Regions from separate parts of the Streptomyces sp. NPDC046866 genome, predicted to be linked through region 4. Evidence: riboswitches for the same ligand, from Rfam matches in the RefSeq annotation. Region 4 holds a riboswitch; each other region holds the start of a gene.

The links. A riboswitch is a leader RNA that binds a small molecule or an ion and turns the genes downstream of it on or off. The one in region 4 is predicted to bind thiamine pyrophosphate.
Region 1: it holds a riboswitch for thiamine pyrophosphate, as region 4 does, so the genes downstream of both, AB0953_RS25865 (thiamine ABC transporter substrate-binding protein) here and thiC (phosphomethylpyrimidine synthase ThiC) in region 4, are expected to answer to the same signal.
Region 2: it holds a riboswitch for thiamine pyrophosphate, as region 4 does, so the genes downstream of both, AB0953_RS20395 (magnesium and cobalt transport protein CorA) here and thiC (phosphomethylpyrimidine synthase ThiC) in region 4, are expected to answer to the same signal.
Region 3: it holds a riboswitch for thiamine pyrophosphate, as region 4 does, so the genes downstream of both, thiO (glycine oxidase ThiO) here and thiC (phosphomethylpyrimidine synthase ThiC) in region 4, are expected to answer to the same signal.

The regions. Positions count from the first base shown of each region.
Region 1 is NZ_JBEYXN010000020.1:86,157-90,662, forward strand. It holds gene AB0953_RS25860 (iron ABC transporter permease) at 1-782, opposite strand, end outside; gene AB0953_RS25865 (thiamine ABC transporter substrate-binding protein) at 905-2,005, opposite strand; TPP riboswitch at 2,090-2,199, opposite strand; gene rlmN (23S rRNA (adenine(2503)-C(2))-methyltransferase RlmN) at 2,330-3,445, opposite strand; gene AB0953_RS25875 (phosphatidate cytidylyltransferase) at 3,625-4,506, opposite strand, start outside.
Region 2 is NZ_JBEYXN010000013.1:135,602-140,107, forward strand. It holds gene AB0953_RS20390 (molybdopterin-dependent oxidoreductase) at 1-896, opposite strand, end outside; TPP riboswitch at 1,061-1,232, shown strand; gene AB0953_RS20395 (magnesium and cobalt transport protein CorA) at 1,390-2,421, shown strand; gene AB0953_RS20400 (acyltransferase) at 2,477-3,538, opposite strand; gene AB0953_RS20405 (O-acetyl-ADP-ribose deacetylase) at 3,871-4,386, opposite strand; gene AB0953_RS20410 (NAD(P)/FAD-dependent oxidoreductase) at 4,387-4,506, opposite strand, start outside.
Region 3 is NZ_JBEYXN010000014.1:67,389-71,894, forward strand. It holds gene pknB (Stk1 family PASTA domain-containing Ser/Thr kinase) at 1-114, opposite strand, end outside; gene AB0953_RS20970 (thiazole synthase) at 488-1,282, opposite strand; gene thiS (sulfur carrier protein ThiS) at 1,288-1,506, opposite strand; gene thiO (glycine oxidase ThiO) at 1,503-2,672, opposite strand; TPP riboswitch at 2,670-2,782, opposite strand; gene AB0953_RS20985 (FAD-dependent oxidoreductase) at 2,901-4,121, shown strand; gene AB0953_RS20990 (Rv2175c family DNA-binding protein) at 4,271-4,506, shown strand, end outside.
Region 4 is NZ_JBEYXN010000001.1:183,544-188,049, forward strand. It holds gene AB0953_RS00860 (aldo/keto reductase) at 1-846, opposite strand, end outside; gene thiC (phosphomethylpyrimidine synthase ThiC) at 1,006-2,793, opposite strand; TPP riboswitch at 2,788-2,933, opposite strand; gene AB0953_RS00870 (YibE/F family protein) at 3,006-4,436, shown strand; gene AB0953_RS00875 (SsgA family sporulation/cell division regulator) at 4,441-4,506, opposite strand, start outside.

The DNA.
Region 1 (4,506 bases), on a different contig from region 4:
TCCACGAGCCGCAGGGCCGTCTCGCGCCGGCGCACGGTCCGGGCGTGGACGGCGAGGATCAGCAGGACGGCGGCGAACTGCACCATCGTCAGGACGGCGGCCGTGGGCAGGTCCAGCAGCTGTGCGGTCTGCCGGTAGACCTCGACCTCGAGCGTGGCGTACGAGGGCCCGCCGAGGATCTGCACGACGCCGAAGGAGGTGAAGGTGAACAGGAACACCATCAGGGCGGCGGCCGCCACCGCCGGAGCCAGAGCGGGCAGCGTGACCCGCCGCCACGCGGCGAAGCGCCCGGCGCCCAGCACCCGGGCGGCCTCCTCCTGCCGCGGGTCGAGCTGGGCCCACAGCCCGCCGACGGTGCGGACGACGACGGCGTAGTTGAAGAAGACGTGCGCGAGCAGGATCGCCCACACGGTGGTGTCCAGCCGGACGCCCCACAGCTCCTGGAGCAGCCCGCCCCGCCCGACCAGCGCCAGGAACGCGGTCCCGACGACCACGGTCGGCAGCACGAACGGAACGGTGACCACGGCCCGCAGCAGCTGCTTGCCGGGGAAGTCGAACCGCGCGAAGACGTACGCGCCGGGCAGTGCGACCAGCAGCGTCAGCACGGTCGACGCGAGCGCCTGCCAGGCGGTGAACCACAGGACGCCGGCGATGTCCGGGCGGGACAGCACCTCGCCGATGCGGCCGAGCTGCCAGCCGGCGTCGGTCCGCACGCCCCGGCCGACGATCGCGGCGACGGGATAGGCGAAGAACAGCCCGAAGAAGGCCAGCGGTACGGCCATCAGGGCGAGCCTGACGGCCGTACCGCGTGCGCCCTCGCGCGGCGCGGCGGCGCCTGCGCGGAGGCGGCCTGCGCGGGGGCGGCGTGCGGCTGCGTCCGCGGCCGCCCCTGCGGCTTCGTGGCCTACTTCACGACGATCGAGGACCACGTCTTGACCCACTGCTCACGGTTCTTGGCAATGGTCTCGGGAGCCACGTTCTGGGGCTTGTCGATGACCACGCCGTGCTTCGTGAACAGCTCCGGCAGCTTCGCGTCCTTGACCACCGGGTTCACGAACATCTGGAGCGGCATGTCCTCCTGGAACTTCTTGCCGATCAGGAAGTCGATCAGCGCCTTGCCGCCCTCCTCGTTCTTCGCGCCCTTGAGCAGGCCGGCGAACTCGACCTGGCGGAAGCAGGTGCCGGTGGACACGCCCGTGGGCGCCTCGGCCGGCTGCGGCTCGCCGTAGAGCACCTCGACCGGCGGGCTGGAGGCGTAGGAGACGACCAGCGGGCGGTCTCCCTTGGCCTTCTTGCCGCCCGCGGAGCCGGAGAAGCGCTCGTTGTAGGCCTGCTCCCAGCCGTCGACGACCTCGACCCCGTTGGCCTTCAGCTTGCTCCAGTAGTCCTTCCACCCGTCCTCGCCGTACTTGCCGACGCTGGCCAGCAGGAAGCCGAGGCCCGGCGAGGAGGTCGCCGCGTTCTCGGTGACGAGCAGGTCCTTGTACTCGGGCTTGACCAGGTCGTCCAGGGTCTGCGGCGGGGCCAGCTTCTTGTCGGCGAAGTACGCCTTGTCGTAGTTGACGCAGATGTCGCCGGAGTCGACCGGGGTGACCCGGTGCTGCTTGTCGAGGACGTACTCGGGCTTGACCCCGTCCAGGCCCTTGGCCTCGTACGGCGTGAAGATGCCGTTGTCGAGGGCGCGCGAGAGCAGGGTGTTGTCCACCCCGAAGAACACGTCGCCGCGCGGCGAGCCCTTGGTGAGGATCTCCTGGTTGAGGGCGGCGCCCGCGTCCCCGGACTTGAGGACCTTCACGGTGTAGCCGCTCTGCTGCTCGAACTCCTTCAGGACCGTGTCGGTCACGTTGAAGGAGTCGTGGGAGACGAGCGTGATCGTCTTCTGCTTCGGCGACTCGCTCCCGCCGGCGGCCGGCTTGTCCTTGCCGTCGCCGCCGCAGGCGCTGAGCGTGGCCACGCCGAACGCGGTCGCGAGCACGGCGCCCGCGATCTTCCTGGTGGTGCTCACTGGTGGATTCCTCCTGGGATGACCAGGAGAAGACGCGGCCCTGCCCGGCGCTGTCAGGAGCGGACGCCGGGCAGGGCGCAACAGCTTGAGTGATGACCGAACTTCCTACCCCGAATGACCGGGGCGAGGTTCAGAGGGTCTGCGGTGGACGGTGACCGCACTCTCAGCGCTGTGGCGCTCCCCTGTCGGAATATGCAAATGGGTACGGCCACAGAGTACCCCGTGGCCGCACCCGGCCTCCCGACGGTACCGCAGGCAACTGCGCAGGTCAGCGCGCCGGCACCGGTCGGCCTGCGGAGCGCGGGCGCCGGGGCGGCGTGCGCGTCAGCGCTCCGAGGCGGCGAGCTGGCCGCAGGCGCCGTCGATCTCCTGGCCGCGGGTGTCGCGCACCGTCACCGGCACCCCGTGGCGGGCGATGGCCTCGACGAAGGCGCGCTCGTCCTCGGGGCGCGAGGCGGTCCACTTCGAGCCCGGCGTCGGGTTCAGCGGGATCAGGTTGACGTGGACGCGCTTGCCCTTGAGGAGCCGGCCGAGGAGGTCGCCCCGCCAGGCCTGGTCGTTGATGTCGCGGATCAGGGCGTACTCGATGGAGACCCGGCGGCCGGACTTCTCGGCGTACTCCCAGGCCGCGTCGAGGACCTCGCGGACCTTCCAGCGGGTGTTGACCGGGACCAGGGTGTCGCGCAGCTCGTCGTCCGGGGCGTGCAGCGAGACGGCGAGGCGGCACTTGAAGCCCTCGTCGGCGAAGCGGTGGATGGCAGGGACCAGGCCGACGGTGGAGACCGTGATCCCGCGCTGCGACAGGCCGAGGCCGTCGGGCTCGGGGTCGGTCAGCCGGCGGATGGCGCCGACGACGCGGTTGTAGTTGGCCAGCGGCTCGCCCATGCCCATGAAGACGATGTTGGACAGGCGGGCCGGGCCGCCGGGGACCTCACCGTCGCGCAGGGCGCGCATGCCGTCCACGATCTGGTGCACGATCTCGGCGGTGGACAGGTTGCGGTCCAGGCCTGCCTGGCCGGTGGCGCAGAACGGGCAGTTCATGCCGCAGCCGGCCTGCGAGGAGATGCACATGGTGACCCGGTCGGGGTAGCGCATCAGCACGGACTCGACGAGCGTGCCGTCGTGCAGCTTCCACAGGGTCTTGCGGGTGGTGTCGTCGTCGCACGAGATGTGCCGCACGACCGACATCAGGTCCGGCAGCAGCTCCTGCTGGAGCTTCTCGCGGGAGCCGGCCGGGATGTCCGTCCACTCGGCCGGGTCGTGCGCGTAGCGCGCGAAGTAGTGCTGCGAGAGCTGCTTGGCCCGGAACGGCTTCTCGCCGATCGCGGCGACCGCCTCGCGGCGCTCCGCGGGCGTGAGGTCGGCCAGGTGCCGGGGCGGCTTCTTCGCCCCCTTGGGCGCGACGAAGGTGAGCTCTCCCGGAGCGGGGCGGGGTGCCATGATCGGTCCTTCCTCAGGGCGACGAGGTCCGACGACCTCCGAACGGGCGGAGGTGATGGCGGTGGCGCGTCCGCGCCGGAGACCTCACACGAGATGCATCCCCGCAATCACGGGGTGAAGGGCGCACCACAGGTGGTGGTGCGCCCTTCAGGATAACCCGGTCGGCCCAGCCGGTGCCCTCAGCCGGTGCCGACGAAGAGCGCCAGCAGCAGCCACACCACGGGGGCGGTCGGCAGCAAGGAGTCCAGCCGATCCATGATCCCGCCGTGGCCGGGCAGCAGCGTGCCCATGTCCTTGATGCCCAGGTCCCGCTTGATCATCGACTCGCCGAGGTCGCCGAGGGTGGCGCTGACGGCGACCGCGAGGCCGAGCAGCAGGCCCTGCCACCAGGCGCCGCCGTCGACCAGGAACTCCATGCACAGCGCGCCGGCGCCCATCGCGAAGGCGACCGCGCCGAGGAGCCCCTCACGGGTCTTGCCGGGGCTGATGCGCGGGGCGAGCTTGTGCTTGCCGAAGCGCCAGCCCACCGCGTAGGCCCCCGTGTCGCTGACCACGGTCAGCAGCAGGAAGGTGACCACGCGCTGGGGGCCGTCGTCCGCGGTGAGCAGCATCGCGACGAAGGTGGCCAGGAAGGGCACGTAGAACGCCGCGAAGACGCCGGCCGTCACGTCCTTGAGGTAGTCCTCGGGAGGTTCGGTCATCCGCCAGACCAGGACCGCCAGCGCGGTCAGGGCCATGGCCACCCAGGCGCCCTCGGCCCCGCGGACGTATCCGGCGATGACCATGGCGGCGCCGCCGATCGCCAGCGGGACGAGCGGCGCCCTGATGCCCTTCTTCTCCTGGAGCCGGGAGGTGAGCTCCCACAGGCCCACGACGACCGCGACGACGATGACGCCGACGAAGACCGCCTTGACGATGAAAAGCGAGGCGAAGATCACCGCACCGAGGCCGACGCCGACCCCTATGGCGGCACGCAGGTCGCGCCCGGCCCGCTTCTTCTGCGGCGGGGGCGAGGCGTCCTGCGGTGCCTGCGAAGGCGGGGGCGGGGGGCTGGGCATGGG
Region 2 (4,506 bases), on a different contig from region 4:
GCAGGGCCGACGCCCTCCGCCTCTCCCTCGGCCCCTCCCCCGCCCTCGACCCGTACCTCGACGCGGCGGACCGCCACGCCGCCGCCGGACCAGGCCCGCCCCCGTACGAGGGTCTGCGCGCCGCACCGCAGCACCGAGCCGGGTGCCGGCGCGGTGACGAGGGACTTGACCCGGATCGTGGTCACGGGCCCCTCGGGGGTGCCGCGGGAGGCCGTGTAGACGTACTCCTCCGTCTGGAAGGGCCCGGTGAAGGGCTCCGTGACGGCCCGTGCCCCGACCAGCCACTTCACGTCGGCGACCGCGTACCGGCCGGGGACCACGAGGCGGACGGGCGCGCCGTGCTCGGGCGCCAGCGGCTCCCCGTTCATGTGGGTGGCGAGGAGGGTGTCGGGGTGCAGGGCCGCGGCCAGCGGGAGGCTGCGCTCGAAGGCGGTGCGGCGGCCGTGCACCGTACCGGAGTCGGCCCCGCAGAAGACGACCTCCACGGCGGCCGCGTCGATCAGGGCCCGGGCGGCCAGGAAGCGGAACGGCACCCCGGCGAAGTGCGCGCACCCGACCGCGCCCTGGCCCCAGGGCAGGCCCGTGGGGCGCGGCCGCATCAGACTGCGGCCGTTGCCCGCGCATTCCAGGACGACGTCGAGCTCCCGGTACGGCATCGCGCACAGCTCCGCGTAGCACACGTCGAGGGGTGCGGCCACGGCCCCGCCGATCCGTACGCGCCACCGGCCGGTGTCCGCCTCCGGGATGCCGAAGTGGTCGCGTACGAAGAAGGCGTCCACGGGGGTGACGGGCTCGGCCAGCGCCGCCCGGGGCGTCTGGGCGTTGTACGGGTCGGCGGTGACCGGCTCGGGCGCCCAGGCGGTGCCGCCGGACCCGCGCACGACGGGCGAAGCCACGGCCGACACCTCCCGTCGGACAGGCGGACCGACATGGCACGGAATGCTGCTGCCAGTGTAGGTCCCGGGAAGGTCGAAAAAGCGGATGAAAAAGACAGCCCAAACAAATCGAACCTTCCCCCTATTCCTCGCAAGCGGGTGGGACTACTCTGGCAGTAGGCCTACGAGGCGAGCGAGGGAGTTCGACCGGAGTAGCCGATTTCGGCGGAAGGGTTCACGTCCGCTGGGACCGACGTCGGCGGTCGGGCTGAGAGGCCTGAAGGTCGGGAGACCCGAGGGCGACCTCCATCACCTGATCCGGACCATACCGGCGCAGGGAGCCCGCTTCGTAGGTCGTTCACGTGTGTGCAGCCGTACGGCACCGCCCCCTGGCCGCCCCCGCCCCCGGCCGCTCCCGGCCCGCCCTGACGATGCGGCACGGAGCGGCGCGTCCGGTACGCCCCCCGCGAGCAACCATGGCTGTAGGGCAGGGGCCGGACGCGAGGAGGACCCCATGATCGTGGACTGCGCGCACTACCGCGACGGGCGCCGGCAGCAGGAGGGCCCGATGCCGCTGGACCGTGCGGCCGCCTGCTGCGAACAGGGCGGATTCGTCTGGCTGGGCCTCTTCGAACCCCGCCCGGAGGAGATGGACGAGGTCCGCGAGAGCTTCGGCCTGCACGAACTCGCCGTCGAGGACGCCCGGGCCTTCCACCTGCGCCCGAAGGCCGAGCAGTACGAGGACGGCACCGAGCTGATCATCCTGCGCACCGCGCGCTACGACGACGAGCGCGAGGAGATCGACACGGGCGAGATCAGCGTCTTCCTCTCCGAACACTTCGTGATCACCGTGCGCCAGGGCGTCGCCAGCGAGCTGCATGGGGCCCGCAGCCGGCTGGAACGGCGTCCCGAACTGCTGCGCACGGGCAGCGCCTCGACACTGTGGGCCATCCTCGACCAGGTCGTCGACGGCTACGCGCCGGTCGTGGCGGAACTCGACCGCGACATCGAGCAGATCGAGGCCACCGTGTTCTCCGGTGCGGTCGCCCCGACCGAACGCATCTACTTCCTGCGGCGCGAGGCCACCGACTTCTACCGCGCCGTGCACCCGCTCCTCGCGGTGCTCTCCCGCCTGCTCAAGCCGGGCAGGTCGCCGGCGGAGCTGCTGCCGTACTTCCACAACGTGCACGACCACCTGCTGCTGGTCAACGAGGAGGTGGCCGCCCAGCGCGACCTGCTGGCCACCGTCCTGGAAGCGAACATCGCCGTGATCTCCGTCGAACAGAACAAGATCAACCTGCGGCAGAGCGCCACGATGGAGCAGCTCACGATCCTGGCGACGGTCTTCCTGCCGCTGTCCTTCGTGGTCGGCTTCTTCGGCCAGAACTTCTCCTGGCTCATCGGGCGGATCAGCGGCTTCCCCGCCTTCCTCACCCTCACCGTCCTCGGCCTGCTGCTCCCGTGCCTGGCCCTCTACGTCTGGCTCCACCGCCGCCGCCGCTCCCCGACCCCCGACCCGGCCCCCCTCCACGCCCCACACCGATAGCCCGCGGGAATGGCCGTCAGGCGCCACCGCGTACCGGCACAGCGCCTGCGGCCGCCTACGGAGTGCGCTGCTGCGGCCGCTCGGCCCGGTGGGTCAGCATCCGGCGCAGCAGCCGGGTGAGGGGCCGCTCCGCCAGGCGGTGCAGCAGCCAGGCGATCAGCACGGCGCCCGCGATCACGCCCAGCAGGGTCGGCCATGCGCCCCACTGTTCGTTCCGGTGCCAGATCACCCGTACGCCCAGCGACTGGTGGACGAGGTAGAGGGGGTAGGAGATCGCGCCTGCGACGGGCAGCCAGCGCCACTGGATCCGGTCGAGCCTGCCGAGCGCGATCAGGCCCATCAGCACGTACATGACGGTGATCGCCGCGAGGCAGACCTTCCAGTTGATGCCGTGGCCCTCACCTTCCATGATCGCCGGGAGGCGGTGTTGCATCAGCAGCCAGGACAACCCCAGGATGCCGAGGGTTTCGCCCTCGATCCGGCCCGCTCGGCGGACCAGGTGGAACGCGATGCCGGCGATGAAGAAGGGCGCCCACCGGGGCACCAGGAGTTGGTCCATGAGCGGGATGCCCGACTCCGGCGCCAGGACCGAGCCCAGTGCCCAGATCCAGCAGAAGTTGGCGACGCGACGGCGGCTGGTGCCCAGCAGGACGACGAGCGAGAAGACCAGATAGAAGCGCAGCTCGACCCAGAGCGTCCAGTAGACGTTGTCCACGCCGTTCACGCCGAGAGGTTCCTGCAGCATGGTGAGGTTGGTCAGCATCTGACCGACCGTGACCCGCGGCTCGCCCGGAAGAGGGGGCCCCAGCCGGGCGGCTGCCGAGGAGAGGACGACCGCCGCCCAGTAGAGCGGGAACAGCCGCAGGATCCGGCCCTGCCAGAACTGCTGGAGCGATTTGCCCCAGCCGGACATGCAGATGACGAAGCCGCTGATCATGAAGAAGAAGACCACGCCCAGCCAGCCGAACCCGGCGACCCGGTGCAGCCGGGGAAACAGCTCGACGGCTGTTCGCTGCCAGGGGACCGTCCCGGATCCGGCCAGGTAGTGGAACAGGACCACCGACAGGGCCGCGAGCAGCCGCAGGCCGTCCAACACCGCGATGCGCGGCGGCCGCACGGGTTTCACCTCGTGATCGGCCTGCCCCTCGCCACCGACCCTCGACCACACGCTCTGGCGCGGGCGCCGAACGGTGTGGACCGCCGGCGGAGCCTCGGCGGGCGCCGGGACACGATCCCCGGCGAGGATGAACCTGTCGGACATGAGACCTCTGGAGTTCCTGCGGTGTCCGCGACACCGCGCATTTTCGGGGGCGGGAACCCCGCGATCGTATGCTGTGGACCTCCCGGGCACTGCGACCCACCGGCCGGCAGACGGTTTACGGCCGGCCCTTTCGAGTCGTCCGCGCAGCAGGATGCGGACCAGCCGTCACGGGGTGGTGGCGGGCCGGGTCAGGCGGAGGGGGTCTGGTCGGCGAACGCCCTGTACGCCTCGGCGTCGAAGAGGACGAACCTGACCTCCTCGACGCCGGTCTTTGCCGCGCGGACCGTTTCGACGGCGATGCGGGCGCCGTCGTCCATCGGCCAGCCGAAGATGCCGGTCGAGATGGCGGGGAAGGCCACCGTACGGGCGCCCAGTTCATCGGCGACGCGCAGGGACTCGCGGTAGCAGGAGGCGAGCAGGGCGCTGCGGTCCTCCTCGCGGGACCAGACCGGCCCGACCGTGTGGATCACCCAGCGGGCCGGGAGGCGGCCCGCGGTCGTGGCGACGGCCTGCCCGGTCGGCAGGCCCTTGCCGTACCGGGAGGCGCGCAGGGCGCGGCAGGCCTCCAGGATCTCGGGGCCGCCGCGGCGGTGGATGGCTCCGTCCACTCCCCCGCCGCCCAGCAGGGATGAGTTCGCGGCGTTGACCACCGCGTCCGCGTGCTCGGCGGTGATGTCGCCCTGGACGAGGCTGATGCGGACCATTCAGGAGTCCCTTCGCAGGTGCCGCCAGACCGCTTTGGCCGCGTTGTGGCCCGACATTCCGTGGACGCCGGGGCCGGGCGGGGTGGCGGAGGAGCAGAGGAAGACGGCCGGGTGGGGCGT
Region 3 (4,506 bases), on a different contig from region 4:
GGTGTCCAGGGCCCGGTAGACCGTGGCCATGCCGCCGGCCGCGATGCGGGCGTCGATGCGGTAGCGGCCGTCGATCGTCTGCCCGACGAGGGGGTCATCCAGGGTCGTGTCCACCCGGCGATTCTACGAGCGGTGCCTGTGGGGGGCGGCCGCCGGAGCCCACCTTGCAGCGCACCTGTGACGTCCCGCCCCGCGGTTGGCCGCTGCCGCTGCCGCTGCCGCTGCCGCTGCTGCTGTTCCGGTGCGCGGAGCCGTCCCCTCCCCGCCCCTTCCCGCTGTGCCGGATATGCGGCTCCGCCGCGGGGCGGGGCTCCGCCCCCAAACCCTCCCCCAGCTACCGCTGGGGGTACCCCCAGCGCCTCAAACGCCGGCGGGGCTGAATTTCAGCCCGCGCGGCGTTTGAGCGCAATCGGGTCCGGGAGGAGCCCGGTTTCGGGAAGGGGCGGGGAGGGGAGCGCTCCGCGCAGCGGCAGCGTCGGCGGGGCCGTCAGAAGGCCGGGCGTTCCGGGTCGAGGGCCGGGCGGCCCTCCATCGGGGAGGACGGTTCCGCGAAGCGGCGCTGGGGGATGCGGCCCGCACGGAAGGCGAGGCGCCCCGCCGACACCGCATCCCGCATGGCCGCGGCCATCAGGGCGGGGGCCTGGGCCCGCGTCACCGCCGAGGCCAGCATCACCCCGCCGCAGCCCAGCTCCATGGCGAGGGCGGCGTCCGAGGCCGTGCCGGCCCCCGCGTCCAGGATGACCGGGACACCGGCCCGCTCCACGATCAACTCGAAGTTGTGCGGATTGCGGATCCCCATCCCGGACCCGATCGGCGACCCCAGCGGCATGATCGCCGCGCAGCCCGCATCCTCCAGCTTCCGCGCGAGCACGGGATCGTCGTTCGTGTACGGCAGCACCGTGAACCCGTCGTCCACCAGCGTCTCGGCGGCGTTCAGCAGCTCCTCCCCGTCCGGCAGCAGCGTCCGCTCGTCCGCGATGACCTCCAGCTTGATCCAGTCGGTGCCGAGCGCCTCCCGCGCCAGCCGGGCCGTCAGCACGGCCTCGCCCGCCGTGTAGCACCCGGCGGTGTTCGGCAGGACCGCGATGCCGAGCCGGTCCAGCAGGGACAGCACCGAGCCCTGCACGGTCGGGTCGAGGCGCCGCATCGCGACCGTGGTGAGCTCGGTCCCGGAGGCGATCAGGGCGTGTTCCAGGATCTCCAGGCTCGGCGCCCCGCCGGTACCCATGATCAGGCGGGAGGAGAAGCTCCGGCCGCCCAGTTCGAACGTGTCGTCGGCCATCGTGCTCAGCCTCCCTGGACCGCGGTGAGGATCTCGATCCGGTCGCCGTCGCGGACCGCGGTCAGCGGCCACTGCCCGCGCGGCACCACGGTCTCGTTGAGGGCGGCCGCGACGCCGGACGGCGCCGTCGTGAGGGTGGCGACCACCGAGGCGAGCGTGGTGCCGGCCGCGATCTCGCGCGGCTCGCCGTTGACGGAGACGGAGGCGGAGGCGGGGAGGTTCATGCGTACGACTCCTGACGTGCGGCGGAGAAGCGGAGCGGGCTGAACGGGCGGGCGATCTCCGGCAGCGTGCCCGTGGTGAGCAGGTCGGCGAGCGCGTCGCCGGTGAGCGGGGTCAGCAGCACCCCGTTGCGGTAGTGCCCGGTGGCCAGGTGCAGCCCGGGCAGCGCGGTCGGCCCGAGCAGCGGGGCGTTGTCGGGGGACCCGGGCCGCAGCCCGGCCAGGGTCTCGGTCAGCGGCAGTTCGGTGATGCCGGGCACCAATTCGTGGGCGTCCCGCAGGAGTTCGTACACCCCGCCGGCCGTGACCGTGGTGTCCCAGCCGAGTTCCTCGCTGGTGGCGCCGACGACGAGCTCGCCGTTCTCCCGCGGCACCAGGTAGACGTGGCTGCCGCGCACGACCGCCCGTACCGTCCGCGACAGGAACGGCGCGTACGCCGCCGGCACCGTCAGCCGCAGCACCTGCCCCTTCACCGGCCGTACGGGCGGCAGCGCCTCCTGCGGTACGCCGGCCAGCCGGCCGCTGAGCGAGCCCGCGGCCAGCACGACCTGGTCCGCGTACAGCTCGGTGCCGTCGTCGAGGGCCGCGCCGACGGCCCGGTCGGCGGTGACCAGCAGCCGTGCGGCACCGGCCCGGCGGATCTCCACGCCGGCCCTCTCGCAGGCGGCCAGCAGCGCATCGGCCAGCCGGCGCGGGTCGACCTGGTGGTCGCCGTCCACGCGCAGCCCGCCGCGCACCCCCGGGGCGAGCATCGGCTCCAGGCGGCGGCACTCGCGGCCGGTGAGCCACTCGGACTCCAGGCCGCAGCGGCGCTGCAGGGCGTGCAGCTCGCGCAGGTGGAGCCGGTCGTCGGCGTCCAGGGCCACGGCGAGGGTGCCGCAGGCGCGGTAGCCGATGTCCATGCCGCCGCTGGCGTCGGCCAGCTCGGCGGCGAATTGGGGGTAGCGGGCGGCGGAGGCGAGGTTGAGGCCCAGCAGGGTCTCCTCGCCGTAGTGCAGCTCGGTGACGGCGGCGAGCATGCCCGCCGCGACCCGGGCGGCGCCGCCGCCGGGGGCGGGGTCCGCGAGCGCGGTGCGCAGCCCGCGGCGGGCCGCCCGCCAGGCGGTGACCAGGCCGATGATCCCGCCCCCGATGACGAGGACGTCGGATCCCTTCCGAGATGAGTGCATGGGCGTCCAGCCCCTCCCTTCGCCGGCATGACCCGGATCAGGTTCGTACGGTCGGAGGCCGGTCAGCCTCCCTCTCAGCCCGGTGCGCCCGGACTCCCGCGATGGGTAACGGTGGCCACCCTAGCCGCTCGCCTCGGGGGAGGGGGAGTGCGCCGGATGCCGGGCGGCGGGCCCGTGTCCCGCGGCGCCAGGTTCCTGACTGATCGTCAGTTGACTAGGCTGGTGGACGTGAGCGAGCAGACGGAACAGACTGAGAACGGCGTCGTCATCGTCGGCGCCGGAATGGCCGGAGTGCAGACCGCGGTCGCCCTCCGCGAGCAGGGCTGGACCGGCCCCGTGACCCTGCTGGGCGCCGAGCCCCACCAGCCGTACGACCGGCCCCCGCTGTCCAAGGCGCTGCTCCTCGGCAAGGCCGAGGACTCCGCCTTCGACGTGGACTTCGAGGGCCTCGGCATCGAGCTGCGGCTCGGCGTCGAGGTCACGGGGCTGCGGGCCGCCGACCGCGAGCTGGACACCGAGGCGGGGCCGGTCCCGTACGGGGTCCTGGTCCTGGCGACCGGGGCCGAACCGCTGACCCTGCCGGGCGCGGAGGGCGTCCCCGGCGTCCACCTGCTGCGCACCCTGGACGACGCGGCGCGGCTGCGGCCGGTGCTGGCGCAGTCCCCGGCGACCGTGGTCGTCGGCGCCGGGTGGATCGGCGCGGAGTTCGCCACCGCGGCGCGGGAGGCCGGCTGCGCGGTGACCGTGGTCGAGGCGGCGGACCGGGTGCTGGCCGGGGCCCTCCCGGCGGAGGTCGCCGCGCCGATGGCCGCCTGGTACGAGGAGATCGGCGCCGCCCTGCTGACCTCGGCCCAGGTGGCCTCGGTCGAGTCCGGGCGGGTCCTGCTCGCGGACGGCCGCGAGCTGCCGGCCGGGGCCGTGGTCGTCGGGATCGGCGCCCGGCCCGCCACCCGGTGGCTGGCCGGCTCCGGCGTCGAGCTCGGGCCCGACGGCTCGGTCACGGCCGACGCCTTCCTGCGGACCTCCCTGCCGGGGGTGTACGCGGTCGGCGACTGCGCGTCCTTCCCGTCCGGGCGGTACGGGGCGCGGCTGCTGGTGCACCACTGGGACAACGCGCTGCAGGGGCCGCGGGTGGTCGCGGCGAACATCCTGGCCGGGGGCCCCGCGCAGACGTACGACCCGGTGCCGTACTTCTGGTCGGAGCAGTTCGGCCGCTTCGTCCAGTACGCGGGGCACCACGCGGCGGCGGACACGCTGCTCTGGCGGGGGGATCCGGGGGAATCCGCCTGGACGGTGTGCTGGCTCCGGGCCGGGTCGCTGGTGGCGGTGCTCGCCGTGGGCCGCCCCCGCGACCTGGCCCAGGCCCGCCGCCTGATCGAAACCGGCACCCTGGTCGATCCCGCCAAACTGGCCGACCCGTCCACCCCCGTGAAGTCCGCAGCGGCCTGACCCCGGACCCCGGACCCCGCACCCGGCGCCCCGGGCGCCGGCGGGGCCGCACTGCCGGGCGCCCGTGCCGGGCGGTCGGCGGAGCCGGGGCGGACCCGGATGGGGTGGCTCGGGTGCCGGGCGGCGGCGGGAGGTGGCAGGCTTGTGCCGTGACCGAGATTGACGCAAAGATCGATGCCCTTGTCCCCGCCTGGCTGTACCTGCCCGACATCGCCGAGATGCTCGACATCGAAGTGACCCGGGTCCGCCAGCTGGTCAAGGAAGGTCAGCTGATCGCCGTACGCCGCGGTGAGAACCGCGCCCTGCAGGTGCCCGCCGCCTTCATCGCGGGCGACAAGCTGGTCAAGGGCCTGCCCGGCCTGCTGACCGTCCTGCGCGACGACGG
Region 4 (4,506 bases):
CACGGAGGTGACCGCGGGGTGCGCGACGGGGAAGGCCACGGCCAGCTCCGGCAGGGTGCAGCCGATCCCGTCGGCGAGCTCGACGAGCTGCTCCACGGCCTCCAGCTTGGCGACGTTCCCGGGGATGGCCGGATCGAAGCGCGCCGGTGTCAGCGCGGGCCGGCCCGAGGTCAGGTCGATCGGGCCGCCGAGGCGGTACTTGCCGCTCAGGAAGCCCGAGGCGAGCGGGCTCCAGGTGAGCACGCCCATCCCGTACCGCTGGGCCACGGGCAGGACGTCGGCCTCGATCCCGCGCGCCAGGATCGAGTACGGCGGCTGCTCGGTACGGAACCGAGGCAGCGCCCGCCGCTCGGCGGTGTGGTGCGCCTCGACGATCTCCTCCGCGGGGAAGGTCGAGCAGCCGAAGGCGCGTATCTTGCCGGCCCGCACCAGGTCGCCGAGGACGGACAGGGTCTCCTCGACGTCCGTCGTGTGGTCGGGCCGGTGCACCTGGTAGAGGTCGATCCAGTCGGTGCCCAGACGCCGCAGGCTGTCCTCCACCGCGCGCACGATCCAGCGCCGCGAGTTGCCGCTGCGGTTGCGGCCCTCGCCCATCTGGAAGTGCACCTTGGTGGCGAGCACGACCTCGTCACGCCGCCCCTTGAGGGCCTTGCCGACGATCACCTCGGACTCGCCCGCGGAGTACATGTCCGCCGTGTCGAGGAAGTTGATCCCCCGGTCGAGCGCGGCATGGACGATCCGCACGCAGTCGTCGTGGTCCGGGTTGCCCACCGCCCCGAACATCATGGTCCCCAGGCAGTGCGTACTGACTTCCATGCCGGTCCGGCCCAGGCTGCGGTATGTCATGGTCATGGGCCCGCACTGTAGGAGTTGGAGCGCACTCCAGTGCAAGCCCCTTTCCGCCAGGGCCCGTTCGGGACGGCACGGGACCGGCCCGCGGCCGCGGGCGGGGCTCCGGGGAAGCCCCCTCTACCTCCCCGGAGCGATGCGCCGGCGGCGCCGCGGTCAGTCCGCCAGCGGGAGGTAGACCCGGTTGCCGCTCGCCGCGAACTCGGCGGACTTCTCCGCCATGCCCGCCTCGATCTCCTCGGCCTTCAGGTCACCGCCGTGCTCGCGGCGGATGTCCTGGGAGATCTTCATCGAGCAGAACTTCGGACCGCACATGGAGCAGAAGTGCGCGGTCTTCGCCGGCTCGGCCGGAAGGGTCTCGTCGTGGAACTCCCGAGCCGTGTCGGGGTCGAGGGCCAGGTTGAACTGGTCCTCCCAGCGGAACTCGAACCGCGCGTCCGACAGGGCGTCGTCCCACTCCTGGGCGCCCGGGTGGCCCTTGGCCAGGTCCGCCGCGTGGGCCGCGATCTTGTAGGTGATGACGCCGGTCTTCACGTCGTCGCGGTTGGGCAGGCCCAGGTGCTCCTTGGGCGTCACGTAGCAGAGCATGGCGGTGCCCCACCAGGCGATCATCGCGGCGCCGATGCCGGAGGTGATGTGGTCGTACGCCGGGGCGACGTCCGTGGTGAGCGGGCCCAGCGTGTAGAACGGGGCCTCCTCGCAGATCTCCTGCTGGAGGTCGATGTTCTCCTTGATCTTGTGCATCGGGACGTGGCCCGGGCCCTCGATCATCGTCTGGACGTTGTGCCGCTTGGCGATCGTGTTCAGCTCGCCCAGCGTCTTCAGCTCGGCGAACTGTGCGGCGTCGTTGGCGTCCGCGATCGAGCCGGGGCGCAGGCCGTCGCCCAGCGAGTACGTCACGTCGTACGTCGCGAGGATCTCGCAGAGCTCCTCGAAGTTGGTGTAGAGGAAGTTCTCCTTGTGGTGCGCCAGGCACCAGGCGGCCATGATCGAGCCGCCGCGCGAGACGATGCCCGTCTTGCGGCGGGCGGTCAGCGGAACGTACGGCAGCAGCACGCCGGCGTGGACCGTCATGTAGTCGACGCCCTGCTCGGCCTGTTCGATGACCGTGTCCTTGTAGATCTCCCAGGTCAGCTCCTCGGCCCTGCCGTCGACCTTCTCCAGCGCCTGGTAGAGCGGCACGGTGCCGATGGGCACGGGGGAGTTGCGCAGGACCCATTCGCGGGTGGTGTGGATGTTGCGGCCGGTGGAGAGGTCCATCACCGTGTCGGCGCCCCAGCGGGTGGCCCAGGTCATCTTCTCCACCTCCTCCTCGATGGAGGAGGTGACCGCGGAGTTGCCGATGTTGGCGTTGACCTTCACCAGGAACTTCTTGCCGATGATCATCGGCTCGATCTCCGGGTGGTTCACGTTGGCCGGCAGCACCGCGCGGCCCGCGGCGATCTCCTCGCGGACGACCTCGGGGGAGACGTTCTCGCGGATCGCGACGTACTCCATCTCCGGGGTGATCTCGCCGCGGCGGGCGTACGCGAGCTGCGTGACGGCCTGGCCGTCGCGGCCGCGGCGCGGCAGGCGGGGGCGGCCGGGGAAGACGGCGTCGAGGTTCTTGAGGCCACCGCGCGGCGAGGTGTGCTTGATGCCGTCGTCCTCGGGGCGCACGGGGCGGCCCGCGTACTCCTCGGTGTCGCCGCGGCCAATGATCCAGTTCTCGCGCAGCGGCGGCAGGCCGCGGCGCACGTCGGTCTCGATCTGCGGGTCGGTGTACGGCCCTGACGTGTCGTAGAGCGTCACGTCCTTGCCGTTGGTGAGGTGGACCTGGCGAACCGGCACCCGGATGTCGGGGCGGGAGCCCGCCACATAGCCCTTGTGCCAGCCCGGCTGGCGCTCGGTCTGGCCGTCGGCGTCCTGGCCGACGGCAGGCGTGCGTGCGTCCTGAATGGTCATGAGACCTGATCTCCCTACGCCGGCATTACCCGGTAACAGGTTCGGCGGTCGACGCAGCCTCTTCCCCTACGCGCGCCGTGTGCGCGTACGGTGATCAGCGTCCTCTCAGCCCGGTGCTCCGAGCTCCCGCGTTGTGCAAAGGTGACCCCACGCTAGCGTCATCTGTGGCGTGCTGAACAGTGGGCCCCCTCATCTCTTGCGATGATCGGCCGGTGACGTCCTCCCCGCAGCCCCCGTTCGAGCCCGCCGAGCCCGCTGACCACGGCCCAGCCGATGGCCACGACCACGGGCCCGGGAACGGGCACGGGCACGGCCCGGCGAACGGGCACGGAGCCGGCCATGCGCACGGCCACGGCCACAGCCACGGCCACGGGCCGGCGGCGCCCGTCTCGCTGCACCTGCGCAAGGTCATCGCCGCCGTACTGATCCCCTTCGCCGCCGCGGTCTTCATCGGCATGGCGGTGCTCTGGCCGGGCGGTGCCCCCTCCCACGAGCGCTCCGGCGTGGGGTTCGACCGCCAGACGCAGCAGGCCAAGGTCGTCGCCCTCGAACGTGTCGACTGCAAATCGGTGAACGCCTCTCAGGTACCGCCCACCGGCAGCACCGCCACCCCTGAGGGCCGGGAGGCCGTGGCCTCCCAGACGGGCGAGTGCAAGAAGGCGACGGTCGAGGTCGCAAGCGGCCCCGACAAGGGCCGCACCTTCTTCGAGATCGTCCAGCCGGGCGCGCCGCGGCAGTTGGAGTACGGCCAGGAGGTGGTCGTCGCGTACGCCCCGGACGCGCCGCGGGACCTGCAGTACTCCGTGATCGACGTGAACCGCAAGCTGCCGCTGGCCCTGCTCGCCGGCCTGTTCGCGGTGGCGGTGGTCGTCGTCGGGCGCATGCGGGGCATGTTCGCGCTGATCGCCCTGGCCGTCAGCTTCGTCGTGCTGACCCTGTTCATCCTCCCGGCGATCCTCCAGGGGTCGAACCCTCTGGTCGTCGCGGTGATCGGGGCGAGCGCCATCATGCTGATCGCGCTCTACATGTGCCACGGGCTGACCGCCCGCACCTCCGTCGCGGTCCTCGGCACACTCGTCTCGCTGCTGCTGATCGGGCTGCTGGGCTCGCTGTTCATCGACTGGGCCTTCCTCAGCGGCAACACCGACGACAACACGGGGCTGATCCACGGGCTCTACCCGGGCATCGACATGAGCGGCCTGCTGCTCGCGGGCGTCATCATCGGATCGCTGGGCGTGCTCGACGACGTGACGGTCACCCAGACCTCGGCGGTCTGGGAACTGCACCACGCGGACCCGTCGATGGGACCGCGGGCCCTGTACCGCGCGGCCATCCGCATCGGCCGCGACCACATCGCCTCGGTCGTCAACACGCTGGTGCTGGCCTACGCCGGCGCGGCACTGCCTCTGCTCCTGCTGTTCTCGATCGCGAACAGCAGCGTGGGTTCGGTGGCCAACAGCGAGCTGGTGGCGGAGGAGATCGTCCGCACCCTCGTGGGATCGATCGGACTGGTGGCCTCCGTGCCGGTCACGACGGTGCTGGCGGCGCTGGTGGTGTCCGCCGACCGGCCCGGCGCCCCGGACGGCGCCCCGGCCGCGGCCCGCGCGCGCGGCGGGCGGGGCCGGCGGCGGCGCAAGCGCTGACCGCTCAGCCCGCGTTCTGCTCGTTCTGCCGCGCCTCCGCCAGGATCCGGTCGAGCGCCTCGTCGAGGCT